DNA from 2 places in the Lelliottia sp. CFBP8978 genome. Region 1 is predicted to be linked to the other one. Evidence: predicted binding sites of a transcription regulator. Region 1 holds the regulator's gene; the other holds the start of a gene.
The links. The regulator LexA, encoded in region 1, represses DNA repair genes until DNA is damaged. The targets are predictions, from matches to a motif close to TNCTGTATGTACATACAGNA.

Region 1 (4,215 bases):
TAGAACTCATTTACCAGCGGTAGTCGTTGCGTTTTTCCCAGTCAACAACCTCTTTTTCCGCCTGGTCTTTCGCGTAGCCATATCGTTCCTGAATCTTACCGACAAGCTGTTCGCGTTTACCTTCAATGACGGTTACGTCATCGTCGGTCAGTTTACCCCACTGTTCTTTCGCTTTACCTTTGAACTGTTTCCAGTTACCGCCGATTTCGTCTTTATTCATAATCAATTCCTCATCGTTCGGTTATCAAGTAAATTCGTATCGTCCGTTACGTTCATTTCCTGCTGGACGTGATAATAATTGTAGATAAGGATTCGGTATGCGTGTTGAGATTCAGAATCTTTAACCATTTCGCCGAACGAAGCCACTATGGGAACCAGGTATTTTTGCGCCAGTGACGACGCCAGATAAGGGCCAGCGACAGGCCCCGCAGCGCCAGAAATACGGCCAGAGCCAGCCACAAACCGTGGTTTCCGAGCCACGGAAGTGTCAACAGGGTTAAGGCGAAGCCCGCTGCCGCCACGGCCATGCTGTTGCGCATTTCCGCGCCGCGCGTCGCGCCAATAAACATACCATCCAGCAAATAGCACCAGACCCCCACCACCGGCAACAAGACCTGCCAGAAGATGTAATGACTCGCCAGCTCGCGTAACTCAGGCAATGTGGTCAGTAGCGCCACAATGTGATTACCAAATAAGGCATAGCTCAGCGCAAAAACGAGCGCCACCAGGCCAGATTGCCTGCACGCGGCACGCCACACGTCCTGCAATTGCCCCGCTTGCCGCGCACCGTAGGCTTGCCCGGAATGGGCTTCTACGGCGTAGGCAAAGCCATCCAGCGCGTAGGCCGTGAAGGTCAGTAACGTCATGAGTACGGCATTGACGGCCACGATCTCTGGACCTAAACGCGCGCCAAAAACCGTCAGCGCGCCAAAGCAGAGCTGTAGCAGCAACGAGCGCAGCATGATGTCGCGGTTCAGCGCCAGCAGTTTACGAATATTGCCACGCCACGCAGTTTTGAGCATCGTCAGCGAGATGCCACGCATCGCGAGCACCCGTTTAACCATCCACAAGCCGATGAAAAATGTGCCGTATTCTGCCACGACGGTCGCCAGAGCCGCCCCCTGCACATTCATGTGCAGGCCCATCACCAGCCACAAATCGAGAACAATATTGAGGAGATTTCCTACCACCAGCAGGATCACCGGCGCCCGGGCATACTGAACGCCAAGCAACCAGCCGAGCAGCACCAGATTCGCCAGGGAGGCCGGAGCGCTGAGCCAGCGGATAGCCAGAAAACGTCGCGCTTGCTCCAGCACGGCTTCGCTCCCGCCCACAATCTGCAACGCCAGATCGATCAGGGGAGTACGCAACAGCACAATCAGCAAACCTGCACCCAGGGCGAGGATCAGCGGCTGAACCAGCGCCCGTGCCAGACGCCGCGGATCTTTGGCGCCAAAAGCCTGAGCGGTAAGCCCCGTCGTGCTCATGCGCAAAAAGAGGAGCAGCATGAAGAGGAAACTGGTCGCCGTAGCGCCGATCGCTACGCCTCCCAGATAAACCGGAGAGTCCAGATGACCAATGACAGCCGTATCGACCAGACCGAGAAGGGGTACGGTGATATTGGAGAAGATCATGGGCAGGGCGAGACGCCACAATGCCTTGTCTGAAGAGGTCAGCAGAGACATGAGCAATTACCGGGAAGGGAAGAACACAGCCAGGCTGCGGTGGGACCACAGCCTGTCAGAGAGAAATTACAGCCACTCACCATTACGGATAACGCCAACTGCCAGCCCTTCAATAGTGAAAGTCTGCTCGCGCAAATCCACAACAATCGGAGAGAACTCGCTGTTTTCTGGCAACAACTGAACAGAGTTACCCTGTTTTTTCAGTCGCTTAACCGTAACTTCGTCGTCAATACGCGCAACAACAACCTGCCCGTTACGCACATCCTGCGTTTTATGTACTGCCAACAGATCGCCATCCAGGATACCGATATCCTTCATGGACATACCGCTGACGCGCAGCAGGAAATCAGCACTCGGTTTAAACATTCCAGGATCGACCTGATAATGCCCTTCGATATGTTGCTGTGCCAGCAAAGGCTCACCCGCTGCAACGCGCCCCACGAGTGGCAGGCCTTCTTCTTCTTCCACCAGCAGACGGATGCCGCGTGAAGCGCCGGAGACAATCTCAAGGACGCCTTTACGTGCCAGCGCTTTGAGGTGCTCTTCAGCGGCATTTGGAGAACGGAAGCCCAGGCGCTGTGCGATTTCCGCACGCGTCGGGGGCATTCCCGTCTGGCTGATATGATCTCTGATCAGATCAAACACCTCTTGCTGTCTGGCCGTTAACGCTTTCATTCCGCCCCCTGGGTGTATATACAGTTATGCTGTGAGTATATACAGTCAAAGGTGAATTTGGAACCAAAAACTGCACAAAAAACCAGAGACTTATTTGAATCTGGAAGGCTTATCGAAAATGTGACCAAAGAAGCGTGCCCCAGGTGATGGCAGCGATGATAATCGCCAGCAACACGGCGGCAGAACCCATGTCTTTCGCACGGCCTGAGAGCTCGTGGAAATCAGAACCGATACGATCCACCACCGCTTCAATAGCACTGTTGAGAATTTCCACTATCATCACCAGAAGAACCGAACCAATGAGCAGAACGCGGGTGATCGCATCCACATCAAGGAAACAGGCGATGATCACCGCGATGATGGCGGCAACCCCTTCCTGGCGGAAAGCAGCCTCATTGATCCATGCGGCGCGGAAACCTTTCCATGAATATCCGGCAGCTTTGATGATTCGGGTTAACCCAGTGGTATTATTGGCCATTAAAAGAACCTTTTCTTAGATTTAGCGTCAATCACTCTCGCTGCGACGCGTATCGCCGCAGCCTGAAGTATGACGGGTAACAACAGAAATTTTGCGCGCTTTCTGTTATCCTTGCGCCGCAATTGCATTATTAACCAGAGGCTTTACATCGTTTATGTCCGGCTGGCCACGAATTTACTACAAATTACTTAATTTACCATTAAGCGTCCTGGTAAAAAGTAAGTCTATCCCGGCGGAACCTGCGCTGGAATTAGGGCTCGATACCTCGCGCCCTATTATGTACGTTTTGCCTTACAACTCGAAGGCAGACTTACTGACGCTGCGCGCCCAATGTCTGGCGCACGACTTACCCGATCCGCTTGAACCCCTTGAGGTCGATGGCACTCTGCTGCCACGCTACGTGTTTATTCACGGCGGGCCTCGCGTGTTTACCTATTACACGCCGAAGGAAGAGTCCATCAAGCTGTTCCACGACTACCTCGATCTGCACCGCAGCAACCCCGATCTGGATGTCCAGATGGTGCCGGTGTCGGTGATGTTTGGTCGTCGTCCGGGACGTCAGAAAGGCGAAGAAAATCCGCCACTGCGTATGCTTAACGGCATTCAAAAATTCTTTGCCGTTTCATGGTTGGGACGCGACAGTTTTGTGCGTTTCTCGCCGTCCGTCTCCTTGCGCCGCATGGCTGACGAACACGGTACCGATAAAATCATCGCGCAAAAACTGGCCCGCGTCGCCCGTATGCACTTCGCCCGTCAGCGCCTGGCGGCCGTTGGGCCACGCCTGCCCGCGCGTCAGGATCTGTTTAATAAACTGCTGGCATCCAAAGCGATTGCCCGCGCGGTTGAAGATGAAGCGCGCAGCAAGAAAATCTCTCACGAGAAAGCCCAGCAGAACGCTATCGCCCTGATGGAAGAGATTGCGGCGAATTTCTCGTATGAAATGATCCGCCTGTCTGACCGTATCCTGAGCTTTACCTGGAACCGTCTCTATCAGGGGATTAACGTCCATAACGCCGAGCGCGTGCGCCAGCTGGCTCACGACGGTCACGAGATCGTCTATGTGCCCTGCCACCGCAGCCACATGGATTATCTGCTGCTTTCGTACGTGCTTTATCACCAGGGGCTGGTGCCGCCGCACATTGCTGCCGGTATCAACCTGAATTTCTGGCCAGCAGGCCCGATTTTCCGCCGCCTGGGCGCGTTCTTTATCCGCCGTACCTTCAAGGGCAATAAGCTCTATTCCACCGTGTTCCGCGAATATCTGGGCGAGCTGTTCAGCCGCGGCTATTCCGTTGAATACTTTGTCGAAGGTGGGCGTTCGCGCACCGGCCGACTGCTTGATCCTAAAACCGGTACGCTGTCGATGACCATTCAGGC
Region 2 (4,215 bases), 2.0 Mb from region 1:
GGTCGACCATAATCACCGCATTACGGTTATCCGGGTGCCACGCCAGCGGTGCTACCCAGCTGGTGTTTCCGCGCCATGCGCCAAACATCCCGGAGATATGCACCAGCGGTTTCATCTGTGGGATATCAATCAGCGTCATCAGCTTCTGTTTACTGCGATGGCTAAGAAGATACTCAAACAGTTTAGGTTGTGCGGTTTTCACCTGTTTTGCCATGGCGATAGTGGCGTATACGTCGGCCATCGCATCGTGGGCGTTACTGTGCTCAACGCCGTTGGCGCGGGTCAAATGCTCCAGACGAAAGCTGGGTAAACCGTCATCGTTTTCGGGCCAGTTGATCCCCTCAGGACGCAGGGCATAACAGGCACGCATCACATCCAGCAAATCCCAGCGTGAGTTACGGTTTTGCCAGCTCCAGGCGTAGGGATCGTAGAAATTCCGATACAGCACGTTGCGCGTCACTTCATCATCAAAGCGGATGTTGTTGTAGCCAACGATACACGTATTCGGCACGGTAAAGAGATCGTGAATACGACGGGCAAATTCAGCCTCGATAACCCCTTTCTCACGCGCTTCCTGCGGCGTAATCCCGGTCACCATGACCGCGCCCGGTTGCGGCAGGTAATCATCGGCAGGTTTACAGTAAAAAACGTCCGGCTCGCCAATGATGTTGAAATCGGCATCGGTGCGGATCGCCGCAAACTGCGATGGCCGGTCCAGCGACGGGCTGGTGCCAAAGGTTTCGTAATCGTGGAAGAGGAATGTGGGGAGCGCAGCGGAATCAGACACCAAAAGTACCATCCTGTTGATAAGTTGCTTCGCTATGGTAAACCATCAGCGACGGCTCGCCGAACAAAAAGCGTGTTTGGGCGTCAGATTTGCGAACCATCTTCCGGGGGAAACGTGCTGGCAGTCACATTTTTTTGCAATTTAGCCAGGTAACGAGGCGAGAACTTCCGTAAAAAGGTCAACGATTTTAAATGACCTGAGGATATATCGTTGAAACGCCGTCTGTTTATTGCTGTTTCTTTACTCGCTTCGAGTATCACTTCCGCCTTGGCCGCCAATCCACTGGATTATTCACCGCAGCCGCCCGCCATCCAGGCAGGCTCATGGGTGCTGATGGATTACACTACTGGTCAGATACTAACGGCAGGCAACGAACATCAACAGCGCAATCCGGCCAGTCTTACCAAACTGATGACGGGCTACGTGGTTGATCGTGCAATCGACAGTCATCGTATTACGCCGGACGACATGGTGACCGTCGGGCGCGATGCCTGGGCGAAAGGTAACCCGGTATTTGACGGCTCATCGCTGATGTTTTTGAAAGCAGGGGATCGCGTTTCCGTCCGCGATCTGAGCCGGGGCCTGATTGTGGATTCCGGTAACGACGCCTGTGTGGCGCTTGCCGATCACGTGGCTGGCGGCCAGCCGCAGTTCGTCAAGATGATGAATGACTACGTGCAAAAGCTGAATCTGCACGACACGCACTTCGAAACGGTACACGGGCTGGATGCGCCAGGACAGCACAGTTCAGCCTACGATCTCGCGGTACTCTCGCGCGCCATCATTCACGGTGAGCCAGAGTTCTATCATATGTACAGTGAAAAGAGCCTGACCTGGAATGGTATCACTCAGCAAAACCGTAATGGCCTGCTGTGGGATAAAACCATGAATGTTGATGGCCTGAAGACCGGTCACACTTCCGGGGCTGGTTTCAATCTTATTGCCTCGGCGGTAGACGGCCAGCGCCGCTTGATTGCGGTGATCATGGGCGCGGAAAGTCCGAAAGGGCGTGAAGATCAGGCCCGTAAGCTACTGCACTGGGGCCAGCAAAATTTCGACACCGTCCAGATCTTGCGCAACGGCAAACAAGTGGGGACGGAACGCATCTGGTACGGCGACAAAGAAAGGATTTCGTTGGGCACGGATCAGGATTTTTGGCTGGCGTTGCCAAAAGCTGAAGTCGCCAATATCAAAGCCAAATACGTGCTCGATAAAAAAGAGCTGGAAGCGCCAATCGCTGCGCATCAGCGGGTGGGCGAAATTGAGTTGTATGACCGGGACAAAATTGTTGCGCACTGGCCGCTGGTGACGCTGGAAAGTGTCGGTAAAGGCGGTATGTTCTCCCGTCTCAGCGACTATGTGCATCACAAAGCCTGACGGGCCTAAACAGATCAAAAAGAGCAGACTGGCGCTCCTGCGAGTCTGCTCACATAATAAACACGTCCTGATTGCCGGACATTCATCATCTGCTTTATCGTGTATATATATACAGTAATAAACGGAGGCAGCATGGACTACAGCATTAAGCAGCAGCAAAAGCGTAAGATCGCCGGTTTTCATCTGGTTGGCCCGTGGGAAAAAACCGTTAAGACAGGTTTTGAGCAGCTGACGATGTGGGTTGATGGTCACCACATTCAGCCTCTCGAATGGTTGGCGGTCTACTACGATAATCCGGATGAAGTGCCCGCTGAAAAACTGCGCTGCGATACGGTTGTGACCGTCGCGGACGACTTTGTTATTCCCGCCAACAGCGAAGGGGTGATCCTCACCGAGGTGGCCGCCGGTGACTATGCCGTCGCCACCGCCCGCGTCGAAAACCACGATTTTGCGACTCCCTGGTACAGCTTCTTCAACAGTCTTCTGCAAGACCACCATTATGAGATTGCCCCTAAACCCTGTTTCGAGCGCTATCTGAATGACGGTAACGCCGAGGGGTACTGGGATATCGAAATGTACGTTCCGGTACAAAACAAGGCCGGGTAACCCTTAATTTCCTGGTATTTACGGGGTTTTGCTGTCGGACGTGATGCGTCTGGCAGAAAACCCAGTACAATTGTGATTTGCCGTGTAGATGGAGAGCGGGTGTGCGTCCCGACAAATCATTAACGCCTTTTGAGATCCGTTTGTATCGCCATTACCGTGTCGTGCATGGTTGCCGTATTGCGCTGGCGTTCATTCTCACCTTTTTGCTGGTGCGTCTGCTGCATATTCCCGAAGGAACCTGGCCACTGATCACGCTGGTGGTGATTATGGGACCGATCTCTTTCTGGGGAAACGTGGTTCCGCGCGCGTTTGAGCGTATTGGCGGTACGATCTTTGGTTCTGCGTTAGGGTTGATTGCGCTCAGGCTTGAGCTGATCTCCCTGCCGATTATGCTGATCTGGTGCGCGGGTGCGATGTTCCTGTGCGGCTGGCTGGCACTGGGTAAAAAGCCTTATCAGGCGCTGCTGATTGGGATCACGCTGTCGGTCGTCATTGGCGCCCCGGCTGGCGACATGGCAACAGCGCTATGGCGAAGCGGGGACGTGATTCTGGGATCGCTTTTGGCGATGCTCTTTACCGGTATCTGGCCGCAGCGTGCCTTTATTCATTGGCGTATTCAGATGGCTCACTACGTCACCGCGTTTAACCGCGTTTATCAGGCCGGTTTCTCGCCTAATCTGGTCGAGCGGCCTCGGCTCGAAAAGCACCTGCAAAAAATTCTCAATGACGTTGTGAAAATGCGCGGAATTATCACTCCCGCCAGCAAAGAGACGCGCATTCAGAAATCGATCTTCGAGGCGATCCAGACCGTCAGTCGTAATCTGGTGTGCATACTTGAGTTGCAGATCAATGCCCACTGGGCATCGCGCGCCAGTCACTTTGTCCTGCTGAATGCGCATACCCTGAAGGAGACGCAGCAGATGACGCAGCAAACGCTGCTCACCATCGCTCACGCGCTTTATGAAGGTAATCCACAGCCGATTCTCGCCAATACCGAGCGACTGAATGAAATCGTTGCTGAGCTAAGGCAGTTAATCAGCGAGCATCAGGGGGATAATGTGTCGGAAACGCCTATCCACGGTTATGTCTGGTTGAGCATGGAACTGGCGAGACAGCTGGAGCTTTTGTCACATCTCATTTGCCGGGCGTTGCGCAAATAAAAAGCAGCCATCTCCGGATGTGACGCCTGCTGCTTCGATTCAGCAGCAATTGGGGTTATGATAGGCTTAAACGATATACTCATTGTCATTCGCAGCTGCTGTCAGTAAGGTTATCTGCACAGCGGTTGCTTAAACGAATCCGAATCTCACATTATCAGGGGTATCAAAATGGAAACTACCAAGCCTTCGTTCCAGGATGTTCTGGAATTCGTCCGCCTGTTCCGCCGCAAAAACAAACTGCAGCGTGAAATCCAGGACGTTGAGAAGAAGATCCGTGACAACCAG

Region 2: a site for LexA is predicted at 2,262-2,281, ahead of sbmC (DNA gyrase inhibitor SbmC). Genes of this name have one in related genera too.

Annotation. Positions count from the first base shown of each region.
Region 1 covers NZ_CM188253.1:257,115-261,329, reverse strand. Annotated here, with positions in the region: gene SOM82_RS01170 (CsbD family protein) at 11-220, opposite strand; gene dinF (MATE family efflux transporter DinF) at 366-1,685, opposite strand; gene lexA (transcriptional repressor LexA) at 1,752-2,360, opposite strand; gene SOM82_RS01155 (diacylglycerol kinase) at 2,470-2,838, opposite strand; gene plsB (glycerol-3-phosphate 1-O-acyltransferase PlsB) at 2,993-4,215, shown strand, end outside.
Region 2 covers NZ_CM188253.1:2,735,024-2,739,238, reverse strand. Annotated here, with positions in the region: gene sbcB (exodeoxyribonuclease I) at 1-787, opposite strand, end outside; gene dacD (serine-type D-Ala-D-Ala carboxypeptidase DacD) at 998-2,164, shown strand; gene sbmC (DNA gyrase inhibitor SbmC) at 2,297-2,770, shown strand; gene SOM82_RS12975 (FUSC family protein) at 2,872-3,930, shown strand; gene SOM82_RS12970 (DUF496 family protein) at 4,099-4,215, shown strand, end outside.